DNA from 2 places in the Bacillus sp. NP247 genome. Region 1 is predicted to be linked to the other one. Evidence: predicted binding sites of a transcription regulator. Region 1 holds the regulator's gene; the other holds the start of a gene.
What was found. Region 1 encodes LexA, which represses DNA repair genes until DNA is damaged. Its sites were predicted from a motif close to CGAACATATGTTCG; they were not measured.

Region 1 (16,111 bases):
GTTATTATTTTTAACAACGAGTTAACACCAAGCCAAATTCGGAATTTATCTTCAGTATTAGATGCGAGAGTGATTGACCGAACGCAGTTAATACTAGATATCTTTGCGCAACGTGCGAAATCGAGAGAGGGTAAGCTTCAAGTAGAGCTAGCTCAGTTGCAATATACAATGCCGCGCCTTATGGGGCAAGGTTTGTCTTTATCACGTCTTGGTGGTGGAATTGGTACAAGAGGACCGGGAGAGACGAAGCTTGAAACGGACCGTCGTCATATTCGATCGCGTATTGATGAAATAAAGAAACAACTTGCGGTTGTTGTGGAACATCGAAAAAGATACCGTGAGAGAAGAAAAGACAATAAAGTATTTCAAGTTTCATTAATAGGGTATACAAATGCAGGGAAATCGACGCTATTTAATAGATTAACGGAAGCGGATACGTTTGAAGAAAACTTATTGTTTGCAACGTTAGATCCGACAACAAGAAAGATGCCGTTACCTTCTGGTTATACAGTATTGCTAACTGATACAGTTGGTTTTATACAAGATTTACCTACGTCATTAATTGCTGCTTTTCGTTCAACACTAGAAGAAGCTGGTGAAGCGGATGTTATTTTACATGTTGTTGATTCGGCAGATTCTAATTATGTAGGGCATGAGCAGACAGTAAAACAATTATTGTCAGACCTTGAAATTAATCATATTCCTATTATTACGTTATATAATAAAAAAGATAAATTGCATCAAAACTTCATTCCATTTCCGAAAAGTGATTTCTTAATGACTAGTGCTTTTGAGGAAAGTGATTTACTGCGTATAAAAGAAGCGATAGAAATGAAGATGAAGGAAGAAATGGATGATTATCAAGTGGAAATTCCTCCGAGTGAAGGTAGGTTGTTAACGCTTTTAAAGACGGAAACGTTATTAACTAAAATGGAGTTTCTAGAAGATAAATTTGTATATGATTGTACAGGATATATATTTGCTCATTCATCGCTTAATGGGCAATTAAAGAGATTTTTAGTGGAAGAAGGAGAAAATAATAATGTTTGATCGTTTGAAAAATGGAGAAAAAATGGCTCCAATCGTAAAAGAAGTAGAAAGTCAAATTATAGAAGTGCATAAACGTGTGGATGAAGTAATTGAGAGTAATCAATTTCGTGTGCTAGAAAGTTTTCGTAAACATAAAATTAGTGATTCGCATTTTATTCCGACGACAGGTTATGGGTATGATGATATTGGTCGTGACACGTTAGAGAAAGTGTATGCGGATGTATTTGGAGCGGAAGCGGGTCTTGTTCGTCCTCAAATTATTTCGGGTACTCATGCAATTTCAACAGCTTTATTTGGTATTTTACGTCCGGGAGATGAGTTACTATACATAACGGGGAAACCGTATGATACGTTAGAAGAAATCGTTGGTGTGCGCGGAAAAGGTGTAGGCTCATTTAAAGAATATAATATTGGTTATAACGCAGTTCCGTTAACTGAAGAGGGGTTTGTGGACTTTGAAGCTGTTGCAGCTGCGATCCATAGTAATACGAAGATGATTGGTATTCAGCGTTCAAAAGGATATGCTACTCGTCCATCGTTTACTGTTTCACAAATTAAAGAGATGATTGCGTTTGTGAAAGAGATTAAACCTGATGTTGTTGTATTTGTAGATAACTGCTATGGCGAATTTATTGAAGAAGAAGAGCCATGTCATGTTGGTGCGGACTTAATGGCAGGTTCTCTTATTAAGAATCCTGGCGGGGGAATTGTTAAAACGGGTGGTTACATTGTCGGTAAAGAACAGTATGTTGAAGCGTGTGCATATCGTCTAACATCTCCGGGGATTGGTGCGGAAGCAGGGGCATCTTTATACAGTCTACAAGAAATGTATCAAGGTTTCTTCTTAGCGCCGCATGTTGCGGGGCAAGCGCTGAAAGGTGCGATTTTTACAGCGGCATTTTTAGAAAAGTTAGGAATGAATACATCGCCAGCGTGGAATGCTTCAAGAACAGATTTAATTCAGTCTGTTCAATTTGATGATAAAGATCGTATGGTTGCGTTCTGTCAAGCGATTCAATATGCATCTCCGATTAATTCGCATTTCACTCCGTATGCAAACTATATGCCAGGTTATGAGGATGATGTAATTATGGCTGCGGGGACGTTTATTCAAGGTGCAAGTATCGAATTGTCAGCTGATGGCCCAATTCGTCCGCCTTATGTTGCTTACGTACAAGGTGGGTTAACTTATTCGCATGTAAAGATTGCGATTTGTTCTGCGATTGATGCGTTAATTGAAAAAAATCTATTAACAATTTCTTAAAGGGAAGCTGTCGATTTCGGCAGCTTTTTTCGTGTGAAAGCAATCATTTGTACCATTAGAAAAAAGAGTGGAAAAATTTATAAAAAAACATGTAAGAAAAGCTAACATCTATTGACACTAAACATAACATGGTATAAAATGAGAAACAGTTAAGGCGAAGGAGGAACTGAAACAATGAAAGAAGATAGACGTTCTGCTCCGCTGTTTCCAATTGGTATTGTAATGGATTTAACACAATTATCTGCACGTCAAATTCGCTACTATGAAGAGCATAATCTTATTTTTCCAACCCGTACAAAAGGGAATCGTAGATTATTTTCATTTAACGATGTAGATAAATTGTTGGAAATTAAAGATTTGTTAGATCAAGGCTTAAATATGGCCGGAATTAAACAAGTATTGCAAATGAAAGAAAATCAAACAGAAGCAGTGAAAGTAAAAGAAGAAACGAAAGAAATTTCAAAATCCGAGCTTCGCAAAATTCTTCGAGATGAACTACAACATACAGGTAGATTTAATCGGACTTCATTGCGACAAGGTGACATTTCAAGGTTTTTTCACTAAAGATAACTGATTCTGAAGGTGTTTAGAGGGACTAAGGAGGAATTTATAATGGCTAGGTACACAAAAGAAGATATTTTCCGTTTGGCGAAAGAAGAGAATGTAAAGTATATCCGTCTGCAATTTACGGACCTTTTAGGGGTAATTAAAAACGTAGAAATTCCAGTGAGCCAATTAACAAAAGCTCTTGATAACAAAATGATGTTTGATGGATCTTCTATTGAAGGTTTCGTACGTATTGAAGAATCTGATATGTATTTATATCCGGATTTAGATACTTGGGTAATTTTCCCTTGGACAGCTGAAAAAGGTAAAGTAGCTCGTTTAATCTGTGATATTTACAATGCTGATGGTACTCCATTTGATGGCGACCCACGTAACAACTTAAAGCGTGTGTTAAAAGAAATGGAAGCATTAGGATTCTCAGATTTCAATCTTGGACCAGAGCCAGAATTCTTCCTGTTTAAAGTTGATGAAAAAGGAAATCCAACACTGGAATTAAACGATAACGGTGGATACTTCGACCTTGCGCCGATGGATCTAGGGGAAAACTGTCGTCGTGATATCGTTCTTGAACTTGAAGAAATGGGCTTTGAAATTGAAGCATCTCACCATGAGGTTGCACCAGGTCAACACGAAATTGACTTTAAATATGCAAATGCAATTCGCTCATGTGATGACATTCAAACATTCAAGCTTGTTGTAAGAACGATTGCTCGTAAACATGGTTTACACGCAACATTTATGCCGAAACCATTATACGGTGTGAACGGTTCAGGTATGCACTGTAACTTATCATTATTTAAAAATGGTGAGAACGTATTCTTCGATCAAAACGGTGATTTACAATTAAGTGATGATGCTCGTCACTTCATCGCAGGTATTTTAAAACATGCACCAGCATTTACAGCGGTAGCAAACCCAACTGTAAACTCTTACAAGCGTTTAGTGCCTGGATATGAAGCTCCATGTTACGTAGCATGGTCTGCACAAAATCGTAGTCCATTAGTACGTATCCCTGCATCTCGTGGTATTAGTACACGCGTAGAAGTACGTAGTGTTGACCCAGCTGCAAACCCGTATTTAGTAATGGCAACATTATTAGCAGCAGGTCTTGATGGAATTAAAAACAAATTAACTCCACCAGCTGCAGTAGACCGTAACATCTACGTAATGACGAAAGAAGAGCGCGAAGAAGCTGGTATCGTTGATTTACCAGCAACATTAGCGCAAGCGTTAGTTACTTTACAATCTAATGAAATCGTATGTGGCGCATTAGGTGATCATTTACTTGAGCACTTCATTGAAGCAAAAGAAATTGAGTGGGATATTTTCCGCACGCAAGTTCACCAATGGGAACGCGATCAATATATGTCTCTATACTAAGAGAGAAAAAAGCCCTGATACTACGGTATCAGGGCTTTTTCGTCATTTATCTACAATAAATTATAGCGAATGCTGTCGCATTTTTAGAGGTGTCAACAAGAGGTAATTTAGTAAAAATAATTTCTGTTGACTCGTTCTATATAAAGAACTAAAATGGCATTAACTAGAAATGTTTGTATATTTAAAACAATAAAAATATTATTTTTTCTTGATGTTTTGATGTCAATTTCAAGCTCATTGGTTTTAAATGAGGAGGGAAGTTATGGATAAGGAAATAAATTTAAAAAATCTATTTACTATCATACGGAAAAGAATTTGGATACTTCTATTATACAAATAGGAATTGCAATATGGTTATCCGTGAAAATAACTATTTTTGTTTTATTCGCGGGAATTGTATTAGCGTATTTTTCAAGACGGTTTATAAAAAAATCAAGGGAACTAGGGAATAGGACATCGGAGATAGCAAGGGGATATATTGGAGGGATAACCGATCATTTTAATGGTGTGAAAGATATTAAGAGTAATATGCTGGAGGATGCTAGATATAAATGGTTAGATAATTGGTGTGAAAAAATAGAGAAAGAGCAGCTTGAATTCATAAGGTTGAAAAACCATTCTCAGCTTTTTTATAAAATTACATCGTCTGTATTAATTGCCATGCTTATTTTTGTATCTATTAAATTGTTTAAATCTGAACCCACCCAATTACTATTAATCATACTCATCTTTTCGAGACTATGGCCACGATTTACGGCAATTCAATCAAATTTAGAACAACTGGCTGCAAGCATTCCTGCTTTTAAGTCATTATGGGAATTACAAGAGGAATGTAATGAAGCGATTGAAATGCAGGATATACATCAGCAAAAACATATAAAGGCGATTTGTATAGAACAGGGTATTGAATGTAAGGATATTTATTTTCGGTATAATAAGAAGGAGCATTTGTATGCACTTCAAAATATTAATGTGCAAATACCAATCAATAGTATGACGGCTATTGTGGGACATTCGGGAGCTGGGAAGAGTACATTAATCGATGTTTTAATGGGATTGATTCAACCAGAGAAAGGTCAAGTATTAATAGATGGAACCCCTCTTACAAGTGAAAATTTATTGTCATTGAGACGGGCTATTAGTTATGTGCCACAAGATCCTTTCTTATTTAATGCAAGCATAAGAGAAAATTTATTGATGATTGAGCCGAATGCGAGTGAAGAACAAATTTGGACTGCATTAGATTTTGCTGCTGCTGCTGAATTTGTACGAATACTTCCAAAAGGGCTTGATACTCTAATTGGAGATCGTGGAGTGAGACTTTCAGGTGGTGAACGTCAACGACTTGTACTAGCTCGAGCTATTTTAAGACAACCATCCATTTTAGTATTAGATGAAGCTACGAGTGCATTAGATACTGAAAATGAAGTAAAGATCCAATCAGCAATAGAAAGATTGAAAGGAACGATGACTATTATTGTTATTGCGCATCGTTTATCTACGATCCGTAATGCAGATCAAGTTATTGTTTTAGGAAAAGGTGAAATTGTTCAAAAAGGTGAATTTAATCAATTGGCTAAAGAGAGAAAAGGTGTATTTCGAAATTTATTAGGGTCACAAATGGAAGTTGGTTCTTAGAGGAGAAAGATTGAATGAAATCTTGTATTATTGTAATTCAAGTTGAATGATAGCCCGGATAATGGTCAGTTACAGCAGATCTTATTCGGGCTTTTATATTTGTGTTTTGTAAATTTAGGGAATAAATATAATTTAGTACCTTGCAATAAATAGTATCAAGTGGTATATTATGGATAAAATAAGTACCGTGTATTGAACAGTACTAAAATGAGAAAGGGGGATTGTCCTTGAATGTTCAGTTTAAAAAAGGTGTGTTAGAACTGTGTGTATTGGCGCTTGTAAAACGTAAGGATTGTTATGGTTATGAACTTGTTCAGCAAATTTCAAATAAATTTTTAATATCGGAAGGTTCTGTATATCCGCTATTACGTCGTTTAACGAAAGAGGGATATTTCCAAACATATTTAAAAGAATCCACGGAAGGGCCGCCCCGTAAATATTATCAACTAACAGAGCAAGGAGAGATACAACTTACGTTATTAGTAACAGAGTGGCGTGATTTTGCTAAAGGTGTTCAAGAAATTATTGAAGGGGTGGAATGGGATGAGTAAAGAGCAGTTTCTTAAAGAATTATCAAGTCATCTTAGAAAGTTACCGGAAGAAGAGCGACAAGATATTTTATTTGATTATGAAGAACACTTTCAGTTTGGGATAGAAGAGGGGAAAACTGAATTAGAAATAATAAAGGGACTCGGTTCTCCGAAAGTAATTGCGAAAGATTTGCTTGCTTTGTATCGCTTTGATGAGATGAAAAAGGATCCATCGACTTCAAATATAACAAGAGCTGTCATGGCAGCGGTTGGACTTAGTTTGTTTAATTTTATTATTGTGTTAGCCCCATTAATTGCAATTATAGCTTTTATATTTTCCTTTTGGGTCGGTGGTATTGCTAGTGTAGTGACACCATTTTTCGTTATTTTAAAAGTATTTATGGGTACTTTTATTTGGTTGGATTTTTTCGTTAGTATAACGTTTGTCGGAGTAGGTTTGTTGTTCTGTATTGTAGCTTATTATAGTACGAAGTGGTTTAAAAGATTATGTGTACGCTATGTAGTGTGGAACTTCAAAATGATAAAAGGGGAGTAGATGATGAAAAAAATATTATTAGTAGCTATCGCTTGTATCATTATTGGAGTAATAGGGATTTCACAAACATATGAAAAAGCAGTACAAACTGCAGAAAAAGGAGATAGAGAGGACGTAATTAAAAACGAAACGCTAAAAAATGTAGAAGTTAAGTTAGATGCTGGAGATATTGTTGTCCAAAAATCTCCTGATTCCTTTTTTTATGTAAAGCAAACAGGTGACGTAAGTAAACAGGAGATTCGTATTGCTGAAGATGGTGATACATTAAAAGTCATAGGGAAAATAGAAAAAGGTGTTTCATTTGATTTTTCATTTTACAATTTCGGATTTCAAACGCCTACATTAACTATATTAGTACCTGAACGTTCTTATCAAGAGATAAAAGTAAATTCATCCGCTGGACAAATAGAAATAAGTAATGTGAAAAGTGACCGCGTAAGTGCTGAAACACTCGCCGGAGAAGTGGATTTGAAACATATAACAGCAAAGAGTGTGGAGGGTTCTACAAAAGCTGGTGAGGTGAATTTTAAAAAAGTAATAGGGAAAGCATCAGCAAAAACGGCTAGTGGGGATATAGATATTATTGATCATGATTCTAAATATGATTTAGAGGCAATTTCAACTGCTGGAGATGTAGATATTACTTTATTGGAAAAACCACAAGATGCAGTTATAACTGGGCAAACAGCTGCTGGAGACGTGACAATTTTTAATGAAGAAAATAAAAATATAACGATTGGTAATGGTAGTAAAAAGATTAGCGGCAAAACTGCTGCTGGAGATGTTACTATTGAAACGCGTTAATAATGAATGAAATGAATTCTTTTGAATGAACGGAAATCTATCAAAATATAAAAAGAAGATAATTACTTATATAAATAGGTAATTATCTTCTTTTTATTACTTTTAATGTAAATCACGATATACGCCAATTACTTTTCCAATAACTGACACTTGTTTTAAAATAATAGGTTCTAGTGAAGAGTTTTCCGGTTGTAAACGGAAATGATCTTTTTCTTTATAGAAACGTTTAACAGTTGCTTCGTTATCTTCTGTTAAAGCAACTACAATTTCACCGTTGTATGCAGACTGTTGTTGGCGAACAACAACTAAATCACCATCAAAGATACCAGCTTCAATCATGCTATCTCCAGAAATGCGTAACATAAACACTTGATCTGCTCCAGAAACGATACTAGCTGGAAGTGGGAAGTGATCTTCTACACTTTCGACTGCTGTAATCGGTAAACCGGCAGTAACTTTTCCGACGATTGGAACTTGAATAACAGATTGTGTTTCTATTCGGTTGTCACCTAAAATTTCAATTGCGCGTGGTTTTGTTGGGTCGCGTCGAATATATCCTTTTTCTTCTAGTCGTGATAAATGTCCGTGCACTGTAGAACTAGAAGCAAGGCCGACTGCTTGACCGATTTCACGTACGGAAGGTGGATATCCTTTTTCTTGTACTTTTAGCTTAATAAAGTCGAGAATGTCTTGCTGGCGTTTCGTTAACTTTTCCATGTTTTCTAACACCTCGTTTTCTTTCATTTTTCTTATTATTAAGTATAACATGCGAAAAAACATTCTACAAACATAAGTTCGAACGAAAGACGAATTTATGATACACTATAAGGAAAATATAGTGAGAAAGAAGGGTTCAAAATGAATGCAATTATTTATGCACGTGTGAGCACAACAAAAGAAGCGCAGGAAACATCATTATTGCGTCAAAAAGATGAATTATTGCATTTAGCTGAGCGCTATCAAATGAATGTTACAAAGGTGATTGAGGAGCAGGCTAGCGGTTATACAATTGAACGTGATGGCATATTAGAAGTGCTAGATACAATTCGCGATGAACAAGTTGATGTACTTCTAATACAAGATGAAACGCGCCTTGGTAGAGGGAATGCGAAGATTGCATTAATGCACTGTTTACATAAAGAGGGAATAAAAGTATATACACATACGCATAATGGAGAATTAGAACTCTCTGACTCTGATTCGATGGTGCTAGATATAATTGGGATTGTTGAAGAGTATCAAAGAAAGATCCACAATTTAAAGATTAAGCGTGGCATGCAAAGGGCGATAGAGAAAGGGTTTCGTCCGGAAAATAATTTGAAAAATCGTCATTTAAGTATAGGACGTGAGAAAAAAGAAGTGCCAATTGAGGAAATTGTACGTTTACGCCGGAATGAATTAACTTTTGAAGAAATTGCAGCAACACTTCGTGGTTTTGGTCATGATGTTTCAAAAGCAACTGTACATCGAAGATATGTAGAATATACAAAGCAATTGCTTGATAAAGAGGATTAACTATTGTATGATAATAATCAGTTTTGAGTAGAAGGGGGATTCGAGATGCCAAGTCACGAACTCATTGAACGCATTAACTTCTTAGCGAAAAAAGCAAAAGCTGAAGGCTTAACTGAAGAAGAACAACGTGAGCGCCAATCGCTACGTGAACAATATTTAAAAGGATTTCGTCAAAATATGTTAAACGAATTAAAAGGAATTAAAGTCGTTAACGAAGAAGGCACGGATGTTACACCGGCGAAATTAAAAGCTTTAAAAAAGCAAGATAATGCAAAATTAAATTAAAAGATGGGCGCAGCCCATCTTTTTTATTTGTTAAAATCGTTATTTAATAACTTTCCAGTTGTCATTTTTCGTTGCTTCTATCCTTTTATGCTTCAATATATAGTTAGCGATAAGTTCAGACATATCTGTTGGTATGTCTTTTACTATTGGTTTATTTTGAAACATAAAGAAGTTCCCACCACCGCTTGCACGATAATTATTCATAACAACGTCATATTCTTCATTCATATTAAGAGAAGCGCCTTTATACTGTAAAAACTCTATTCTCTCCCCAATAGGTTTTGAAATGTTTAATACATACGAAATTCCTTCCCACATATCGTAATTATAGTGCGCAGGTTTTGGTTCTATGAATGCAGGATTAACAATTATATCTCCATCTTCATTTAATGTGAAATAAGTAGCAGAGAGTTCGAGAGCATCCTTTATATCTGCTCCAGTCACTCGAATAACCTGTAATGTGTTTGGATAAATATAATTGGTAACGATATCCCGCATTGTGACATGTTGCGGGAAACCTGGAGATGTATTTTGGAACAAACTTGTACAAGAAATAGAGACATTAGCTATTTCCATCTGTATTTTATTTATGAATTCAATAAAAGGATGGTCTTGCAAACGAGTTTGCATAGCATCTAAAATTCGCATGTCCCCATGAATGATTCCAATAGGTTGATCAAGCCAATTTTGTGTTTTCTCTTCATAATCGGCTACCAAGGAAAGAACATCTTTGTCTGCCTCAATTCCTTGTACGGGCAATAACTCTGAATAACTCTCTTTTTTCACCCATTTTTGTTCTGCTTTTTCGAATGTTACTGTTACTTTTCCAACTGAGTGTCCATTGCATCCGGTCTGTAAAACTGTTACACCATTATCCGTTGTTTGAGCAATTTCTCGGTGTTGGTGGCCTGTTAGTAAAATATCTATGCCTTCAATGTCATGGCATATTGCATATCCTTGGTTTTCACCTGTTAAAACTTCAGTCGGTTCTCCAGTTTGTAAATCACGTTCAAATCCTCCGTGATAGGCGACGACTAGTAAATCTGGTTTTTCATGTTCACGGATGTAAGAAACCCATTTTCTTGTAGTTTCGAATGCGTCTTCAAATAGTAGATCTTTAATGTGATGGGCTTGTTCCCAATTTGGGATGTAATGCGTTGTTACCCCTAAAATAGCAATTTTCACATTTGATTCGATATGTTTTATTATATATGGTTTCCCGAAATAAGGTTCTTTTATGTTTTTATCTAAAATGTTTGCTGATAGGTACGGGAAGTTTGCAGTATCTACAGCATGATTTAATATATCCATTCCATAATTGAATTCATGATTGCCGATAATTGCAGTGTCATACTCTAAGTAGTTAGCTAATAAGGACATTGGATTTTTCTTATCTTTTTCGTATGTAGCGTAATGATAAGTAAATGGTGTTCCTTGTATAAAGTCACCGTTATCAATCAAAAGAACGTTTGTATTTTGAGAACGTTCTTTTTTTATGAGAGTAGAAATTTTAGCTAAACCAATTTCTGCTTTGGAGTTATCTTGGTAGTGAATTGGATACACTGTACCATGTACGTCGCTTGTTAATAAAATATTTAAAGTTACAATTTGATTTTGATTCAACACCATTCACCTTTTCTATTGTTATCTTTCAATTAATCATATCAAATATATGAAAAGAATTTTAATGTGAATGTATAGAATGTGTAAAGATTCTGTAAATAAGCAATTGTTTGTAAAAATGTGTGATATATTTCTTCATGTTTATGGAAGATTATTTTATAACAACGAAAAATGGAGGCATTAACATGTTGAAAAAAGTTTTTGCAATGAGCACAACAGTTGTACTAGCAGCGGGATTATTAAGTGGATGTGGAACGAAGGAATCAAGTGCAAGTAAAAATGAAGATACGAAAAAAGGTTATGTACCGAAGACGCTAAATGTTCAATTTGTTCCTTCTCAAAATGCAGATACGTTAGAGGCGAAGGCAAAACCATTGGAAAAGCTATTAAGTGATAAATTAAACATTCCGGTAAAAGTTAGTATTTCAACAAATTACAATACAATTGTAGAAGCGATGGCATCTAAGCAAGTAGATGTAGGCTTTTTACCTCCAACAGCGTATGTGTTAGCACATGAGAAAAAGGCTGCAAACGTAATTTTACAGGCGCAACGTTTTGGGGTAGATGATGAAACCGGAGCTCCCACAAAGGATTTAGTAGATGTTTATAAATCAGAGTTTGTTGTTAAGAAAGATTCTAATATTAATAGTGTAAAAGATTTAAAAGGTAAAAAAATTGGCTATCAAGATGTAACATCATCAGCGGGTTATGTATGGCCTGCGGCTGTATTGTTAAAAGAGGGAATCGATCCGTTGAAAGATGTGAAACCTGTTACATTAAAAGGTCATGATCAGTCACTTATTGCTCTTTTAAATGGTGATGTAGATGCAGCTGTTGTATTCCAAGATGCTCGCAATATTGTAAAAAAAGATTATCCGAATATATTCGATCAAACGAAAATAGTAAAATTTACGGAGAAAATTCCAAACGATACAATTTCTGTACGCTCTGATTTAGATGCAGAGTGGAGCAAGAAATTACAAGATGCTTTCATTGAAATAGGAAAGAATGAGGAAGGGCACAAAATCATTAAAGAAGTATACTCACATGAAGGATATGTTAAATCTGATGATAGTAAATTTGATATTGTTCGTGAATATGGAAAGAAAGTGAAAACGCAATAATACATATGGAAATGGCGACTAACTGGAAAGTGTGTGATTTCAGTTAGTTTGCCGTTTTTCAGTTATTGATAATACATAGAAGGTAGGTAAGATGTGTGATAGAGTTTCGAAATGTTTCCAAAGTGTATCCGAATGGTACAAAAGGATTGAATAATATAAACTTAAAAATTCAAAAAGGTGAGTTTGTTGTAATGGTCGGGCTATCCGGGGCTGGAAAATCTACACTTCTCAGATCGGTAAATCGCCTTCATGAGATCACAGAAGGAGAAATCATTATTGAAGGGGAGTCTATTACTGCTGCAAAAGGAAAAGGATTACGACGCATGCGCCGAGATATTGGTATGATTTTTCAAAGCTTTAACCTTGTGAAGCGATCAACGGTACTGAAGAATGTATTAGCTGGGCGGGTTGGATATCATTCTACATTGCGTACAACGTTAGGTCTGTTTCCGAAAGAGGATGTGGAGCTTGCATTCCAGGCGTTGAATAGAGTGAATATCTCAGAAAAAGCATATGCACGGGCTGATGAATTATCAGGGGGACAACAGCAACGTGTATCAATTGCTAGAGCATTGGCACAAGAAGCAAAAATCATATTGGCAGATGAGCCTGTTGCTTCGTTAGATCCACTGACAACAAAGCAAGTAATGGATGATTTGAAGAAAATTAATGAAGATTTTGGAATTACGACAATTGTAAACTTACATTCTATTGATTTAGCGAGGCAATATGCTACTCGTATTATTGGATTACATGCTGGTGAAATTGTTTTTGATGGATTAGTAGAAGAGGCAACGGATGAAAAATTCGCTGAAATTTATGGGGACGTAGCTCAGAAAAGCGCATTATTAGAGGTGGCAGCAAAATGAATGAAGTGACGATATATTCGAAATCGATACCGAAGCCGCCGAGTAAATTGAAACATATGTTAACGGTTATTCTAGTTATTTTACTGTTGTGGGGTAGTAGTGTACAGGTCGACGCATCATTTTCAAAACTAGTAGTTGGTTTTCCAAATATGATGGATTTATTGAAGGAAATGGTGCCACCAGATTGGAGTTATTTTCAAATTATTACAACAGCAATGTTAGATACAATACGTATGGCGATTATTGGAACGACTTTAGGGGCGATTTTAGCCATTCCACTTGCACTATTTGCCGCAAGTAATGTATTTACTAGTGTATTTTTGTACAGTCCAGCTCGATTGATTTTAAATTTTATACGAACAATACCAGATTTATTATTAGCGGCTATTTTTGTAGCGATTTTTGGAATAGGACCACTTCCAGGTATTTTGGCTCTTACTTGTTTCTCGATTGGACTCGTAGCGAAATTATTGTATGAGTCCATTGAATCAATTGATCCAGGTCCATTAGAAGCGATGACAGCTGTAGGAGCGAATAAGGTGCAATGGATAGTTTATGGGGTCATTCCGCAAGTGAAAGCGCACTTCGTCTCCTATGTACTTTATACATTTGAGGTGAATGTACGTGCAGCAGCTGTTCTAGGTTTAGTAGGAGCAGGTGGTATTGGATTATATTATGATCGTACACTTGGATTTTTACAATATCAACAAACTGCCTCCATTATTATTTATACCCTTTTTGTTGTATTGCTAATTGATTATATAAGTACATTGTTGCGGGAGAAATTATAATGAGTAAAACGACGATAATCATACCAAAACCGAAGAAACTAAGTGTAAATCGCTGGATTATTTTTATAGCACTTACAGTTGTATATGTATGGGCCTTTTCAGGAGTCCCGTTAGAGGGAATAAAGAATACGGCGGGAGAAATTACAAAAGCAATTATGACAGGCGTATTAAACCCAGATTGGTCGTATGTATCTTTGCCAGATGGTGAAGATTTATTACATGGTTTAATTGATACGTTCGCAATTGCGATATTAGGTACATTTATTTCTGCTTTTTTATCTGTTCCATTTGCTTTTTGGGCGGCAACGAATATGAGTAGTGGAAAATTAACTTCAGGAACTGGGAAATTTGTACTTAGTTTTGTTCGTACATTTCCAGAATTAGTTATGGCTCTTTTATTTATAAAAGCTGTTGGTCCAGGCTCTTTTGCCGGAGTTCTAGCTTTAGGGTTACACTCTATCGGAATGTTAGGGAAACTATATTCGGAAGGAATTGAAAATATAGATAAGGGACCGACGGAAGCGTTAATAGCAACGGGTGCAAATCGGTTTCAAATACTTTGGTATGCGGTATTACCACAAGTGTTACCGGATTTTCTATCGTATACGTTATACAGGTTCGAAATTAATGTACGATCCGCTGCGATTTTAGGTGTTATTGGAGCAGGTGGTATTGGTACGCCATTAATTTTTGCACTTAGTTCACGTAATTGGTCTCGTGTGGGAATTATTTTATTAGGTATCATTTTAATGGTAATTATAATTGATTTTATTTCAAGTTCTATTCGTAAGCGAATTATTTAACTTATTTTAAAAGCGTCTAATTCAGATGCATTTTTGTATTTTTAAGTGTTTATCAAAAAAGTTGGTATAGAATAAATTAGTGTATTTGTATAAAAATACAGATAATTCCCTTTCTTTTTAAAATAAAAATAATAAAAAAGTATGTCATATTGAATGCCCATACATTCCCGTAATCACTGTTTTTTTTATGGGAAATCAAAAAAACATCAACATATTTGTCGATACATGTTGTATAATCTTGCGTGGGAAGCTATCATATAAATGTATAAAACGTTTACTAACATACGCGAAGGGAAGAATAGCATGTCACATTCAATCGAACAACTTTCTATCAACACGATTCGCACATTATCCATTGATGCGATTGAAAAAGCAAACTCTGGTCACCCAGGAATGCCAATGGGTGCAGCACCAATGGCTTATACATTATGGACTCAATTTATGAAACATAATCCAAATAACCCAACGTGGTTTAACCGCGATCGTTTCGTATTATCTGCAGGTCATGGTTCAATGTTATTATACAGTCTACTTCACCTATCTGGTTATGATGTAACAATGGATGACTTAAAGAACTTCCGTCAATGGGGAAGCAGAACTCCAGGACATCCTGAGTACGGTCATACTGCAGGTGTAGACGCAACGACTGGTCCACTTGGACAAGGTATTGCAACTGCTGTAGGTATGGCAATGGCTGAAAGACATTTAGCGGCTAAATATAACCGTGATGCGTATAATGTAGTAGATCATCATACATACGCTATTTGTGGTGATGGAGATTTAATGGAAGGCGTTTCTGCTGAAGCATCTTCATTAGCTGCTCATTTACAATTAGGTCGTCTTGTTGTGCTTTACGATTCAAACGATATTTCATTAGATGGCGATTTAAATCGTTCATTCTCTGAAAGTGTAGAAGATCGTTACAAAGCATACGGCTGGCAAGTAATCCGTGTTGAGGATGGAAACGATATTGAAGCAATCGCGAAAGCAATTGAAGAAGCGAAAGCTGACGAAAAACGCCCAACGCTAATTGAAGTAAGAACGACAATTGGTTTCGGTTCTCCAAACAAATCAGGAAAATCAGCTTCACACGGTTCTCCACTTGGTGTAGACGAAACAAAATTAACGAAAGAAGCATATGCTTGGACTGCTGAACAAGACTTCCATGTAGCAGAAGAAGTATATGACAACTTCCGTAAAACAGTACAAGATGTTGGTGAAACGACGCAAGCTGCGTGGAACACGATGCTCGGTGAATATGCACAAGCATATCCAGAATTAGCAAACGAACTGCAAGCAGCAATGAACGGTC
Region 2 (16,111 bases), 540 kb from region 1:
CTGACGTTGGATCATTTACAAATACATGTGTAACCGCACCAATTACTTTCCCATTTTGCACAATCGGACTTCCACTCATTCCTTGTACAATACCACCCGTTTTTGCTAGTAAACGTTTATCTGTCACTTTTATAACCATACCTTTTGTAGCCGGGAACTTTTGTGGTACCGTACTAACAACTTCAATATCAAACGCTTCCACCTTATCTTGATCAATAACTGTTAATATTTTCGCTGGCCCTTCTTTTACTTGATGGGATAATGCGATAGGCATTGCTTTATCCATTATGCCGTTTGTCATATTTGTGTTTAATTTCCCAAAAATACCATACGGGCTATTTATTGTAATATTACCAATCACTTCACGATCCGGTGAAAATCTTGCTAATTTTTCTCCCGGGTTCCCGTGACTTCCTCTTTCAATAGACGTTACTGTCGAACGCATAATTTGTCCATCTTCTACTTGAATTGGCTTTTTTGTATCATTATCAGAAATTACATGACCAAGCGCTCCATATTTCATAGAATCTGGATGTACAAATGTCATCGTTCCGATACCAGCTGCTGAATCACGAATATACAGTCCAATTCGGTAAGAGGATTCACCATTGTCTTTTTGTGGTGTTAGCTTAGCACGAATATATTTTCCATCTCTTAATAAAACAAGATTAAGCGGTTCACCTGTTTCTCCACTATTATGAATAAATGGTGCTACATCACTCATTCTTTCAATTGTTTTACCATTGATTTCAGTAATCATATCTCCAATCTGTACACCAGCTGTTTCACCAGGAGATACTTTACCCTTTTCAGTTTGAATTAAATGATGGCCTACAACAAGTACACCTTTTGTGTTCAATTTTACACCAATCGATTGTCCACCTGGAATAACTTTAAAATCTTTTAATACTTTCACGTTTACTTTTTTCACTGGAAAACCAGCAAGTTGAAACACCATATCAGCTTCACCATTTTGATGAGAATTCACCATAAGTTCTTGTTCATTTGAACTTACAGTAAATACATTACGATTTGTAGATGCAGCCTTAAAAACTGGTAATGATGCTATTTCTGATTGTTGTCCTTCAAAAACAACAAGTTGCTTCGGCGATGAAATAAACGTTCGAAGCGGTTTAAAACATCCAATAAAAACTAGAGAAACAAGGAGACAAAGACCTATTATTTTTCGAAATCTTTCTAATTTCAATTTGTTCACTCTCCTCGCTCCTACCCCACATTCAGCCTCTTGGCTTCACTTTTTAATCTCTCCTTGCAGCGCTTTATTTATAACCGGAAGAATTAAGAAATCGTCATTTGAGAAAAAAAAGCTATCCATTACTGGATAGCCTCTGCTGTCTGTTTGAAATGATGCGCTTGCGTAAGTAACTCTTTCGCATGCTCTGTCGTTAAATCTGTAATTTCAACACCAGAAATCATTCGAGCAATTTCTGTTACTTTTTCATCCGTACTTAACACGGTAACCGATGTAATCGTCCGATCATTCGCCACTTGTTTTCTAATAAATAAATGAGAGTCCGCCATTGAAGCTACTTGAGGTAAGTGCGTAATACAAAGTACTTGCGAGTTTACTGATACACGATAAATTTTTTCCGCAATAGCCTGTGCCACCCGACCACTCACACCCGTATCCACTTCATCAAAAATAACAGATGCAACACCTTGATGCTTAGAAAAAATGCTTTTTAAAGCTAAAATAATACGAGATAACTCTCCGCCAGAAGCGACCTTTGAAAGTGGCTTTAAAGGTTCACCCGGATTCGTTGAAATATAAAATTCCACATGATCGTAGCCATCCGCCGTAAGTTTTACCGGTGTTCCTTCCACGAGAGGTTCTTCTACATTTCCTACCCTCTTCATAATTCTCACTTCAAATTTCGTTTTTTCCATATATAGTTCTTTTAATTCTTGATGAATAGCGCTTGTAAGATGATCTGCAAGCTCATGACGCATAGTACTTAACAACGTTGCTTCTTTTACAATAACACTTTCTAATTTCGTTAACTGCTTTCTCGTCGTTTCAATATGTACGTCTTTATTTTCAATCGTAAAAATTTCTTGTTCAATTTTATCAGCATACGCTAAAATCTCTTCTACAGTATTTCCATACTTTCTCTTTAACATACGGATTTCATTCAAACGTGTTTCAATTTCATCTAGACGTTTCGGATCATATTCCATCATATCTAACTTTTCTCTAAGCTGGTATGCAACTTCTTCTAATAAGTAATAACTATTTGCAATAGAATCATGATTTTCTTGATACGCTTCATCTAAGTGCGTAATACTCTCCATTTGTCCCATTGCATTTCTTACGTGATCTAATCCCTGTCCGTCTCCACTTAACGAACGATACGCATCTCCTAATGCTTTATAAATCTTTTCAAAATTAGAGATTTTTAATCGTTCCTCAGTCAATTCATATTCTTCATCCATTTTTAAATCCGCCTTACGAATTTCTTCATGTTGGAATTGAATTAAATCTAGACGATGGGCCATTTGTTGTTCATTTTCACTCAAAGATTTCAGCTGTTTTTTTAACTTCTCATAGTCTGTATATACATTTTGATATATGTCCAATTGTTTAACAATGCGATTTCCATCAAAATGATCAAGCATAAACATATGACGCTCTTCATTCATTAAATCTTGTGTTTCATGCTGTCCATGAATATCAACTAGCGTTTTTCCAATCTCTTTTAATATGCTGAGTGTAACAAGTTTCCCATTTACACGACAGACACTTTTTCCGTTCGCAGCGATGTCACGCTTCAAAATAATCATGCCATCTTCTATTTCTATATCTAACTCTTCTGCCTTTGCGATACATGGATGCTTGTCATCCTCTACATAGAATAATCCTTCTATCTCAGCCTTTTCTGTTCCATATCGAACAAATTCTGCTGAACCACGGCCACCAACAAGCAAACTAATTGCATCAATAATAATAGATTTTCCAGCTCCTGTTTCACCACTTAAAACGGTTAAACCTTTTTGAAAAGAAATATTTAATGCCTCAATAATAGCAAAGTTTCTGATCGATAATTCCGATAACAATGCCCCATTCACCTCGTTATAAACTAATCCCCTATTAAGGGCTTTTCTCAGTATTCTTCATTCAAATAGTTATACTATATGTTTGTATGTATAAATTACTCTTCTAACCCGCTCCATTGTACCAAACATTCGTTTTACGGGTCAATCCACCTATTTTCTAACTTCATTCAAAAAAAAATAATGTATTGTATTTGAAAATCCGTATTTTTCGCCAATAAAAATATCTTGTTTACTTTCCACTTTACAGAGGAAAGTAAACAAGATTTTTCTGTTACAGCATATTTAAGAAACGATCAGAGACAACACCTGTATCTTCAGGTGTACGGCAAATAATTAAGCAAGTATCATCACCACAAATGGTTCCAACGATCTCATCCCACTCTAAATGATCAATAAGTGCCCCAAGTGAATGAGCGTTACCAGGCAATGTTTTTAGCACCAGCATATGTCCTGCCGTGTCTAATTTTACAAATGAATCCACTAGATTTCGTTTTAATTTTTGCAACGGATTAAATCGTTGATCTGCTGGCAAGCTATATTTATAGCGACCATCATGTAATGGTACCTTCACTAAGTGCAGTTCTTTAATATCGCGCGATACTGTTGCTTGCGTTACATTAAACCCCACATTACGTAAAATATCAACTAGTTCATCTTGTGTTTCAATTTCTTTGTTCGCAATAATTTCCCTGATTTTAATATGGCGCTGACCTTTATTCATACATTTGCACCTCACACTATCTCTTACCATAGTTTAAACATTGGTATACTTCATTTATTTATGTTAACGTATAATCCGCTACTTGTACACAATTGTTTTTACAATCATTATACAATTACAACAAAAAGAGGAACAACATATGTTATTCCCCTTTCCCTTTTTGTTTTAGAACATCATGCGCTTCTGTAACAACTTGCTCAATAGAAACCGGAGAATGATTTTCACCATTCTCACGCTCACCGTGCCACTTTAGATGAATTAAAAATTCAATATTTCCATCCCCGCCTGTAATTGGTGAGAATGTTAAACCTTCGACATTATAGCCTTCCTTAAGAGCAAAATCGACAATCATTTCCACGACAGCTTCATGTACTTTTCTATCACGAACAATGCCTTTTTTCCCGACTTGTTCTCGTCCAGCTTCAAACTGAGGTTTAATCAATGCAGCCACATCACCATTTGGCGTAAGCATTGTTTTTAAAACCGGCAATATAAGCCTTAATGATATAAATGAAACATCAATACTTGCAAACTGCGGTAAACCACGCTCTAAATCTGCCGGTGTCACGTAACGGAAATTCGTTCGTTCCATCACAACAACACGCTCATCTTGACGCAATTTCCACGCAAGTTGATTATATCCTACATCTAATGCGTAGGATAACTTCGCCCCATTTTGAAGCGCACAGTCTGTAAAACCACCAGTTGATGAACCAATATCTATCATAACTTTATCTTGTAAATCAAGTTTAAATGTTTCTAATGCCTTTTCAAGCTTATAACCACCACGGCTTACATACGGCATAACTTGCCCTTTCACCGTAATCTCCGTATCTTGCGAGATTTTCTCCCCTGGCTTATCGAGTCTCATTTCATTCGCATATACAAGACCTGCCATAACAGCACGTTTAGCCTTCTCACGCGTTTCTATAAGTCCTCGCTCTACTAATAATACATCTACTCTTTCTTTTTTTACGCTCATTTGTTACGCCCTTTTTTGTTTTGATGGAATCATTGTATGAATACGGTCTACAACAGCATCTGTCGTTAAACCAATTTCTTCTAACAGTTTTGTTACACTACCATGCTCTATGAAGCGATCAGGAATACCCATTCGTTCAATTAAAGCACTATGGTACCCGTTCTCAGAAGCAAATTCAACTACTCCCGTTCCAAAGCCACCGATTAAACAAGCCTCTTCAATCGTTAAAACCGGTATATTTTTCCCTAAAAGCTCATGTAAATATGCTTCGTCCATCGGCTTAATAAAGCGAGCATTCACTACTTTCACTGATACCCCAGCTTGTTCAAGACGCTCAGCTGCTTCCATTGCCATCGGGATTGTCGTACCAAACGTTAAAATTGCTGCTTGTGTGCCTTCTTTTAACGTTTCCCATGTACCGATTGGAATCGCCTTTAATTCTTCGTCCATTTGAACGCCAAGTCCATTGCCGCGTGCATAACGTAAAGCAATCGGTCCATCTTCATACTGCATCGCTGTATATACTAAATGTTGTCCTTCATTTTCATCTTTCGGCATCATAAGTACCATATTCGGCAAATGACGTAAAAACGAGATGTCAAATACACCTTGATGCGTTTCACCGTCTGCTCCAACTAATCCAGAACGATCTATTCCAATGAAAACATTTAAATTTTGGCGACAAATATCATGAACAACTTGGTCATATGCTCTTTGTAAAAACGTTGAATAAATTGCTAAGAATGGCTTCATTCCTTGCGTTGCCATACCAGCCGCCATTGTTGTAGCATGCTGCTCTGCAATACCTACATCAATCATACGATTCGGAAATTCTTTTTGGAATTTCTCAAGTTTTGATCCAACAGGCATTGCAGGCGTAATTGCAACGATACGTTCATCCGTTCTCGCTAGCTTAAGCACTGTTTCACTAACAACAGCACTCCATGCTGGTGCAACTTCCTTCGGTTTAACGAAGTCACCTGACTCAATTTTATACGGTCCTGTTCCATGCCAAGTTCCAATAACGTCACTCTCAGCTGGTTTATAACCTTTTCCTTTTTTCGTAATAACATGAACAAGTACTGGGCCTTTTGTTTTCTTTGCATATTGCAACGTTTCGAATAACTTTTCATAATCATGCCCATCGACCGGGCCTAAATATGTAAAGCCTAATTCTTCAAAAAAGACGCCTGATACTAGTAAATATTTTAGACTATCTTTTATTTTCTCTGCTGTCGCAGCAACTTTCCCGCCAACTGCTGGGATTTTCTTCAATATATACTCTAGTTCATCTTTTACCCAATGGTACTTCCCTGCGGTACGTAAACGACCAAGTACATTATGAAGTGCACCGACGTTTGGTGCAATTGACATTTCATTATCATTCAAAATAACAGTCATGTCCGTTTTTTCATGCCCAATATGGTTCAATGCCTCTAAAGCCATTCCGCCTGTTAATGCACCATCGCCAATGATTGGTATAACGTATTCGTCCGTTTTCTTTAAATCACGTGCTAGAGCCATTCCCATTGCAGCAGATAACGACGTCGAACTATGACCAGTTTCCCAAACATCATGCTCACTCTCGCAGCGTTTTGGAAAACCACATAGACCTTGGTATTGCCTTAACGTGCCGAATTCTTTCGCACGCCCTGTTAAGATTTTATGTACATAGGATTGATGTCCTACGTCCCATAAAAACTTATCTTTCGGACTATCAAATAATTTATGCAGAGCAATTGTGAGTTCTACTACACCTAAATTAGGTGCAATATGTCCACCTGTTTGAGAGAGCTCTTCAATTAAAAACTTACGAATATCCTCACTCAACCCCTCTAGTTCACTGATAGACATATCTTTCAAAAAACTAGGGTTTTGAATTTGCGTTAGATCCACATGGATCACTCACTTTCATTTCATAATCTGTCAACATGTCAAATATTATAAGAAACATTTACACAACACAAGAAATTATCTTTTCTATTCTTTTTATCTTATCCTGCTTTCAGAAAACACTTCCATTTTTTCACTTATCATATTATACATCATATTTCTTTACGCGATGAAAAAAATAGCCGCTAACACGAAGTGATAACGGCAATGTAATCTACATATATTTTTGCCAATAACAAGAAAAGAAAAACCTTTTCCTACATTTATATCATAAAATGATGAATGACTCAACAAATGAAAACGCTGTTATATTAGTTATTACGTTTTGCGATTAAATCACAAATAGATAGTAAATATTCATCTTGTAATTGTAAGGAGCTAATAGAATCTTTTGCTTTTGCAATTTTCTCCTCTAAAATAGATTTTGCTCTATCTACAGTAAATAACGTCGTATATGTGCTCTTTTCGTTGGAAGCATCACTACCAATCGGTTTTCCAATCGCTTCTTCTGTTCCTTCAACATCCAAAATATCATCTCGAATTTGGAAAGCTAGACCGATATATTTCGCAAATGCAAGTAACTTCTCTTCTTGCTCTTCTGTAGCATCAGAAAGTATCGCTCCTGCAAGTACAGCAAACTCAAGCAGTTTACCTGTCTTATGATTATGGATGTACTCTAATTCATTAATTGTAAGTCGTTTTCCTTCAGCTTCCATATCTGCCACTTGTCCAGCAACCATTCCTTCAGGTCCCGCTGCTTTCGCAAGCTCAAGTACAAGTCTTACTTTTTTTTCAGCAGAGATTTCTTTTTGCTCATATGCCATAATAACTTGAAAAGCATATGTCAACAAACCATCTCCCGCTAAAACTGCCATTGCTTCACCAAATACTTTATGATTTGTAGGCTTTCCTCGTCTTAGATCATCATCATCCATACAAGGTAAATCATCATGAATTAACGAATATGTATGAATCATTTCAAGGGCACAAGCTGCACCCACTCCAAGATTTCTTTCTTTCCCAAACGCTTGTAACGTTGCAAATAAAAGTAACGGGCGGAGACGTTTCCCACCCGCTTCCAAAGAATACGCCATCGCTTCACGAAGCACATTTGGACATTGTAATTCATTTGCATAGCTTACAAGCTTTTCTTCTACAAAAGTTTTACTCTCTTTCAAAAAAGCATCAAAAGCTATATGTGTCACTATGCTTCATCTCCTAAAGCAGTAAACGGTTTAAGCTCTCCATCTTCCCCAAGGATAACTGCCATTTGTTCTTGTACATCTTTCAATTTCTCATCACAAAGCTTAGATAATTCCATGCCTTCCTTAAAATAAGAAATCGCTTCCTCTAAAGGTACATCACCTTGTTCAAGCTTAGAAACGAGATGCTCAAGCTGCGAAATTGCTTCTTCAAAGCTTAACTTATTTTCCATTATTCAATTCACGCTCCTCTATGCTTGATACGCTACAATCTAGTATTCCATCTTGTAATTGAACCGAAACAGCATCTCCAAGGCTAACACCTTTCACGCTTTTTAATACTTGTTTCTCTTCATCGTATACAAGCCCATACCCTCTCATCATTACTTTAAGCGGGCTTAATACCTCAAGCTTTTGAGCCGCTCTCACAAATACGAACTCCTTCGTTTGAAGTAATGTTTGCATTTCACGTTGCAACTGCTTTTGCAACGTTTCAATTGCCGTTTTCGTTTGTATAATTTTTTGAGATGGGTGGTGCTTTTCTAAATAAAATGAAAGTTGCTTTAATTGATTTACTTTTTTATCTATATAACGCTCTTTCGCTAAAACAAGTTGTTCAAGAGCCCTGTCTAACTGCTCTTCTTTTTGCTCGTACACTTGCCTTGGATAACGGAACGCATAAGATTTTTGTAACACTTGCAATTTTTCTTCTTTTTTATGTACTCTCTCTCTCATTGCTCTTTGCAATCTCAGAGTTCTTTGTAATACCTTTTCTTGTAACTCTATAGTATTAGGTACCGCCAGCTCAGCTGCTGCAGTCGGTGTTGGCGCACGTAAATCCGCGACAAAATCTGCAATTGTAAAATCTGTTTCATGGCCTACAGCCGAAATAATCGGAATCTCACTTGTAAAAATTGCTCTTGCAACTACTTCCTCATTAAAGGCCCATAATTCTTCAATAGAGCCTCCACCACGTCCAACAATTAAAACATCAATATCTCCCATTTCATTCGCTGTACGAATTGCTTGTACAATCGAGGGAGCTGCTGACTCCCCTTGTACAAGTACAGGAAACACAATAACATTTCCAATTGGATAACGACGTTTAATTGTTGTTATAATATCGCGAATTGCTGCTCCTGTTGGCGACGTGATTACACCTATTGTTTTAGCATACGGAGGAATTATTTTTTTATAAACTTGAGAAAACAAGCCCTCTTCCTCTAAACGAACTTTTAATTGCTCATAAGCTAAATGCAAGTTTCCAATTCCGTCAGGCTGCATGTCTTGAATATAAATTTGATAAGAACCACTCGCCTCGTAAACAGAAATCTTTCCTTTTACAAGTACTTTCATTCCATTTTCCGGTCTGAATTTAATGTTACGATTATGACCCGCAAACATAACCGCTGCAATTCTTGCATTTTCATCTTTCAATGTAAAATACATATGACCACGACTATGATATTTAAAGTTGGAAATTTCTCCTTTTAACCAAACAGACTGTAAATGCGGATCATACTCTATTTTTGTTTTAATATAGCGTGTTAATGCTGTAACGGTTAAATATTGTTTCTCCATTTCTCTCTCCTCATAGCCGATTCAAATTATTGACAAACAACACCTGTACGCTTTGCAGACTCCACAGTGTTGTGAAGAAGCATTGTAATAGTCATTGGGCCGACTCCTTTTGGCACAGGCGTAATGTAACCTGCAACGTCTAATACATTGTCAAAATCAACATCACCACAAAGTTTACCTGTTTCTAAACGGTTAACACCAACATCAATTACAACCGCACCTTCTTTAATATAGTCAGCTGTTACCATTTTCGGTCGTCCAACGGCTACGATTAAAATATCAGCTAACTTCGATAATTCTTTTATATTTTGCGTCTTAGAATGACAATATGTGACAGTTGCATTTTCATTTAAAAACAGTTGTCCCACTGGTTTACCAACAATATTACTTCTTCCAATTACAACAACATGCTTTCCAGAAATATCAAGATTCGTTTCTTTTACTAATTCTAAAATGCCATGCGGTGTACATGGAAGGAATGTGTCTTGTCCCGTCATCATACGTCCTACGCTGATTGGGTGAAATCCATCTACATCCTTTTCCGGTGAAATTCTTTCAATGATAGCTTTTTCTTCAATATGTTTTGGTAAAGGTAATTGTACCAATATGCCGTTAATGCGGTCGTCTCCATTTAAGCGATCGATTTCAGCAAGCAAACGCTCCTCAGTAATCGTTTCAGGAAGTTCAATTAGCTCTGAATAGATTCCTACTTGCTCACAGCCTTTTTCTTTTCCTTTTACATAAGAACGAGATGCTGGATTTTCTCCAACTAAAATAACTGCTAATCCTGGTACAATCCCTTGCTCTTTTAACTTCACAACTTCTTCTTTTAATTGTGCTCGTTTTTTCTCCGCAACTTCATTTCCTTTGATGATTACTGCTACCATTTTAAGTTTCCCCCTTAAAGAAATTACAGTGTATCTTTTATATTAGATAAAACGCCGTTAATAAAACGACGAGATTCCTCATCCCCAAATGTTTTTGCGATTTCAATTGCTTCGTTAATTGTTACATTGTGCGGAATTTCTTCCATGTATTTCATCTCACACACAGCTACACGTAAAATACTGCGATCAACAATACTAATACGTTCCAACTTCCACTTTTTTAAATTTTGACGAATTGCTGCGTCAATCTCTTCTTTGTTGTCTACAAATCCTACAACAAGTGATTCTAGAAACTCATTTGTTTCTTCACCTTCATCTAGCGTATTTTCCACCGCTACTTTCGGTTCTAATTCTCCTGTAATATCCATTTGATATAATGCTTGCATTGCTCTTTCTCTAGCCGTCCTACGTTTCATTGTAACTCTCCTTTATACTTCAAGTCTTTCCTTATGCTTTGTTATATTATTATAATTTATAAGCCGTCAATTCACTTACTCTTGCAGTTTTCATTGATTTTCCAACCTTATAATACAATGATAATAACACAATTTATCGTTTCACACACGGGGTACAGGGCTGAAAAATAATAAAAAGATTAACTTCAAGTTCCATATCTTATCACAATGTACGTTTTTTGGAAAAATGAAACATTCCCTTTTATATTTCTTATTTTTTGAAATAGTATAATAATTAGAGGGTTTTAGTTTGCGAAGAAATGAAACGATAAAAAAGATGCCTATTTTACTAGGCACCTTTTTCACTCTTACACTGGTTCGATTTCTGTTTTTTGTGTTTCGAATGTTACGCCAACGATGTGAACGTTCACTTCTTTTGGCTCAAGTCCTGTCATTGTAAAGAGTGCTTGGCGAATATTGTCTTGAATTTTTTGTGCAACAACTGGAATTGCTACACCAAAATACATCACAACATAAAGGTCAACAATAATATCTTCGTTTGCTAATTCAACCTTTACACCTTTACCATGATTTTTCTTACCTAACTTCTCAACAACATCTGTAGCAAAATTACCACGCATTGCCGCTACACCTTCTACTTCAGCAGCTGCAATACCTGCAATCACTTCGATTACTTCTGGTGCAATTTCTACTTTTCCAAGAGTTGTATCTTGACCCATATCTAACATATGTTCAGCCATGAAAAAAACCTCCTTTAATGTATCACTGCGTCACAAGTTCATGCTCTTCCAAAAATTTCGTGTTAAACTCACCTTTTACAAAATCAGGATGATCTAGCAATTGCAAATGGAACGGGATTGTTGTATGTACGCCTTCAATGACAAACTCGCTGAGCGCTCGCTTCATTTTTGCAATTGCCTCTTCACGTGTTTTTCCGTGAACAATTAATTTAGCAACCATCGAATCATAGAAAGGTGGTATTGAATATCCCGGATATACAGCTGAATCGACGCGAATACCAAATCCGCCTGGTGGTAAGTACATTTCTACTTTACCTGGAGATGGCATAAATTTTTTGGCAGGGTTTTCCGCATTAATTCGACATTCCATTGCCCAACCATTAAATTGCACTTCTTCTTGCTGTAACGATAACTTTTCTCCAGAAGCAACAAGAATTTGTTCTTTAATTAAATCCATCCCTGTTACCATTTCAGTAACTGGATGTTCAACTTGGATTCTCGTATTCATCTCCATGAAATAAAAGCTTTTCGTTTTATATTCATAAATAAACTCAACCGTACCAGCACCTGTATAATCAACCGCTACCGCCGCTTTAACTGCTGCGTCACCCATTTGCTTGCGAATATTCTCATCAAGTGCAGGTGATGGACTTTCTTCTAATAGTTTTTGCAGACGGCGCTGAATTGTACAATCACGCTCTCCTAAATGAATGGCATTTCCATGTGTATCTGCCATTATTTGAATCTCAACATGGCGGAAATCTTCAACGTACTTCTCTAAGTATACACCAGGGTTCCCAAAAGCGGTACTGGCTTCTTGTTGTGTAATTTGAATTCCTTTTACAAGCTCTTCTTCATGGCGCGCAACACGAATACCTTTTCCGCCGCCACCTGCAGTCGCTTTAATGATAACTGGATATCCAATTTGATTAGCAAGCTCGATCGCTTCTTCGGTATTTTTAATAATCCCTTGTGAACCTGGTACAATTGGAACCCCTGCTTCTTTCATTGTATCACGTGCAACGTCTTTTGTGCCCATCTTTGAAATCGCTTCTGGACTTGGACCGATAAAAATTAAGTTACACTCACGGCATAATTCTGCAAAATCTGCATTCTCTGCCAAAAATCCATATCCCGGATGAATTGCATCACAACCTGTTAATTTCGCAACACTAATAATGTTCGTCAAATTTAAATAGCTTTCTTTTGAAATCGTTGGTCCAACACAATACGCTTCATCTGCAATTTGCACATGAAGTGACTCTTTGTCTGCTTCTGAATAAATTGCAACTGTTTCAATATCCATTTCTTTACAAGCACGAATAATTCGTACAGCAATTTCCCCACGATTGGCTATTAATACTTTTTTTATCATCACAAAGACTCCCTTATTACGCTTTTACAAGAAATAGCGGTTGTCCATACTCAACAAGCTGTCCGTTATTAACAAGAATTTCAACAATTTCGCCCTCTACATCTGCGTCAATTTCGTTAAATAATTTCATAGCTTCAACAATACATACGATAGAATCTTTCGATACTCTGTCCCCAACACTTACATATTGAGGTGTATCAGGCGAAGAAGAGGAATAAAATGTCCCTACCATCGGTGATGTGATTTTATGTAGGTTTTCATTTTGAACAGCTTCCTTCTCTTCTTGCTTTTGCACTTCTACTTGCGCTGCCGCTACTGTTGTTTCTACTTCAACAGATGCTGCTGGTTGTACTACCTGTTTCGTTAACGGTGCTTGCACAGCAACAACTTCATTACCACGTTTTTTCATTTTGATTGTTGTACCGTCTTTTTTGTATTCAAATTCATCAATATTAGAGCTATCAATTAATTTAATTAATTCACGAACTTCTTGAATTTTAAACATGTAAAATCCACTCCCATACTCTTGTTTGTCCCGTTTTTACAGATTGGCATCAAACTGATTTACTGTAAAAATACGATGTATTCTATTAGAAAATTTATTCCTATGACATTTACTAATAGAAATATTTACTATTCCCATCTTACGCTAAATTTTTTAAACATTCCAATTTATATTTCTTTATTATAAATCGAAACTCCTGTTAAAATATTATTCCACCAAAAATTTATTACCTAGTAATAATACCAAGTTTCACACAAAATTGGCAAGACCACTTCCAAAAAAACATTCTTTACTTTTTCAAAACTGTAAAGTGTAAAAACGTAATTCCCTCAGCATTCTTCATTTTATCTACGGTGAAAAAACATATTTTTACCAAATATTATTTTTTTGTTTACGTGCCGTTCATTCTTCCTTCATATAAGAATAGTATGTTCAAAGTGTAGAAAATTTATTGTAGTGAGGTGCGGACATATGATATGGCTCATCCTGTTCTTGCCTGCCGTAGTGATTTGGGCATTGGTCCTCTTCATCCACGTCAAATCTGGAAAAAGTAATCACCATCATCATGAACCATTAATCTTTTACTCACAGCGTATTTCCCCGTTTCCAATTAAAAATACGAAATACAACTGCAAAGATGAAATAGAAAAAAGCTATCGAAAACGATAGCTTTTTTCTATTATTCTTTTATCTAATTTGAAGCAAAAACACCCATTATAATTAATATGCACTTTATTTTACTGATGGATCAAATTTCACACCTACATCTTTTGATCCACCTTCACTTCTTACGAGCTGAATAATTTTATTCGCTTCTTTTTGTGAATGCTTTGCCGATTTAACCGTTACTTTAATGTCCGTTCCATCAGCTCTTACAAGAGCATCCTTATATCCACCTTGAGATTTAATCACTGTCTCAAGTAATTGTTGCTTCGTTTCCATTGTAGTGATTGCATCAAGATTATCTTTCGCTTTACTCTTTTCTTCTGCTGAAGATTTTGATGACTTCATTACATTTTGTAATTTTTCTTTATCTGCACTACGCTGATCTTCCATTTGCATACGTAAAGCTGTGAAATTCTCATCGCTTGATTGAACTGATACGTTAGCGTCCTTTTTACTTGTCTCTTTTTTATCATTCTCTTTTTTGTCTGTTTCTTTATTTGTAGTTTCCTTACTTGTACTTTCTTTTGTTGCCTCTTTATTTGTAGTTTCTTTCGTTGTTTCTTTTGTTACTGCTTTATCAGCACCTTGCTTTTCTTGTCCCATCTTTTCACCCGCTGTTGGTGCTGCAGTATTTTTATTCTCAGGAGTTGTTACGTAATAAACAGATAGTACAACCACCAAACTTAACATCGTTAATAGCCAAACCGTTTGTTTTTTCAACACTTTATTTCCTCCCTATCAATTTTTCGGTGATACTGAAACCCGATGAGCTGGTACATCTAATAATCGCGTCACAGCTTCTTTTACCATTGCTTTTATTTGTATATTATCCACTCCCTTTGCTACGACCAGAACACCTCGTACTTTCGGTTTCTCTGTTCGCAAAACAATTGGAGTTTCTTTATCACCTTCACGTATAATGACTGTCTTTTCATCAAGAGACTCGTCTTCTACTTCCCTTTTACCTCCTGCTTTATCAGTTTCACCTGTCGTTTGTGAACGTTTTACTGTATTTTTCTCGAGTATTTTTTCTTCAGATGAATCTAAGTTCACTTTAATAGTTACATCTTTTACTCCGGCTATCTCTTCTAAAGAAGCTTTCAATTCTTGTTCATACGCTTTTTCGTATTTTTCTACATTTGACATATTATCATTGTTTTTTTGACCGAAAGTTGGTACATCTTTATCTTGGCTTTGACTTGTCTTTTCTTTAAACACAGGCACTTCTTCTTTTTTAGGTGATAAGTAATTACTAGAAAACATAAGCGCAATCCCAAGTATGAGTAGGACAAGCAAAAACTTAGGTGTTACCTTTTTCCCCTTCTCATTACTTTCTTTTCCATCCCCATTTAATAGGTTTCGAAAAAATGAGAACCTCGAATTTTTATCTTTATTGTCCATTTACGCTACCTGTCCTCCCTTCCATCTGAACTTGGATTTGTTTATCCTCTAGTTGCCACCTGCTTGAAAAGAAATCTTTCATTTCTACATTCGTTTCTTCTATTTTTTTTGGAGGTTCTTTCATATTAATTTCAATTGGCTTTACTGTTTCGATTGCATCATTTTTACTACGTTCTTTTTCTTTCAACGTCACAACAACAGATTGAATATCTTTCGCTGACTTTACTTCTTCTGCATGTTCCACTGCGACTATTTGTATTTCAGAGACTGTCATACCATACTTTTTCTCAAACTCTTTTCCTACGTCTTTTTTCATTTTGGTAGCCATCTCTTCTAAACTATATGCACGTGTTAGAGCTTGTATTTCTTTTTTCTTCGAATCTATCGAATTTTTTACAGATCCATCTGCTACGTACTTTTCTTCATTGAAATTTGCGATAACTTCATTTACATCTGTTTGTAACAACTTAAATAGAGGCGTTAAAATTAGTACGACTAACAATAGACTTACAACGAATTTAACGTACTTTTGCAAATTTGAATTTGGAAGAATAAGATGAAGCATTGTCGCTAAGAGTAAAAAAACGATAATATTTCTAATCCACTCTGTAACAAATTGCACACTCTTCACCTCCTACCGCATCATGAGAGTAATGTTCCCGGCAGC

Region 2: the regulator LexA is predicted to act here: its motif matches at 3,198-3,211, upstream of recN (DNA repair protein RecN).

What each region holds. Positions count from the first base shown of each region.
Region 1 is NZ_CP076653.1:907,023-923,133, reverse strand. It holds gene hflX (GTPase HflX) at 1-1,050, shown strand, start outside; gene KPL75_RS04810 (methionine gamma-lyase family protein) at 1,043-2,314, shown strand; gene glnR (transcriptional repressor GlnR) at 2,489-2,878, shown strand; gene glnA (type I glutamate--ammonia ligase) at 2,927-4,261, shown strand; partial or broken gene KPL75_RS04795 (ABC transporter ATP-binding protein) at 4,586-5,899, shown strand; gene KPL75_RS04790 (PadR family transcriptional regulator) at 6,127-6,450, shown strand; gene KPL75_RS04785 (DUF1700 domain-containing protein) at 6,443-6,985, shown strand; gene KPL75_RS04780 (DUF4097 family beta strand repeat-containing protein) at 6,986-7,789, shown strand; gene lexA (transcriptional repressor LexA) at 7,892-8,506, opposite strand; gene KPL75_RS04770 (YneB family resolvase-like protein) at 8,648-9,304, shown strand; gene KPL75_RS04765 (DUF896 domain-containing protein) at 9,350-9,589, shown strand; gene KPL75_RS04760 (bifunctional metallophosphatase/5'-nucleotidase) at 9,629-11,212, opposite strand; gene KPL75_RS04755 (phosphate/phosphite/phosphonate ABC transporter substrate-binding protein) at 11,398-12,336, shown strand; gene phnC (phosphonate ABC transporter ATP-binding protein) at 12,432-13,205, shown strand; gene phnE (phosphonate ABC transporter, permease protein PhnE) at 13,202-13,996, shown strand; gene phnE (phosphonate ABC transporter, permease protein PhnE) at 13,996-14,799, shown strand; gene tkt (transketolase) at 15,103-16,111, shown strand, end outside.
Region 2 is NZ_CP076653.1:1,449,603-1,465,713, forward strand. It holds gene spoIVB (SpoIVB peptidase) at 1-1,216, opposite strand, end outside; gene recN (DNA repair protein RecN) at 1,336-3,075, opposite strand; gene argR (arginine repressor ArgR) at 3,347-3,796, opposite strand; gene KPL75_RS07575 (TlyA family RNA methyltransferase) at 3,939-4,778, opposite strand; gene dxs (1-deoxy-D-xylulose-5-phosphate synthase) at 4,782-6,674, opposite strand; gene ispA ((2E,6E)-farnesyl diphosphate synthase) at 6,983-7,876, opposite strand; gene xseB (exodeoxyribonuclease VII small subunit) at 7,876-8,106, opposite strand; gene xseA (exodeoxyribonuclease VII large subunit) at 8,096-9,454, opposite strand; gene folD (bifunctional methylenetetrahydrofolate dehydrogenase/methenyltetrahydrofolate cyclohydrolase FolD) at 9,481-10,341, opposite strand; gene nusB (N utilization substance protein NusB) at 10,365-10,757, opposite strand; gene KPL75_RS07610 (Asp23/Gls24 family envelope stress response protein) at 11,105-11,497, opposite strand; gene accC (acetyl-CoA carboxylase biotin carboxylase subunit) at 11,520-12,872, opposite strand; gene accB (acetyl-CoA carboxylase biotin carboxyl carrier protein) at 12,889-13,377, opposite strand; gene KPL75_RS07625 (DNA recombination protein RecO) at 13,849-14,046, shown strand; gene KPL75_RS07630 (SpoIIIAH-like family protein) at 14,110-14,766, opposite strand; gene spoIIIAG (stage III sporulation protein AG) at 14,782-15,444, opposite strand; gene spoIIIAF (stage III sporulation protein AF) at 15,434-16,066, opposite strand; gene spoIIIAE (stage III sporulation protein AE) at 16,079-16,111, opposite strand, start outside.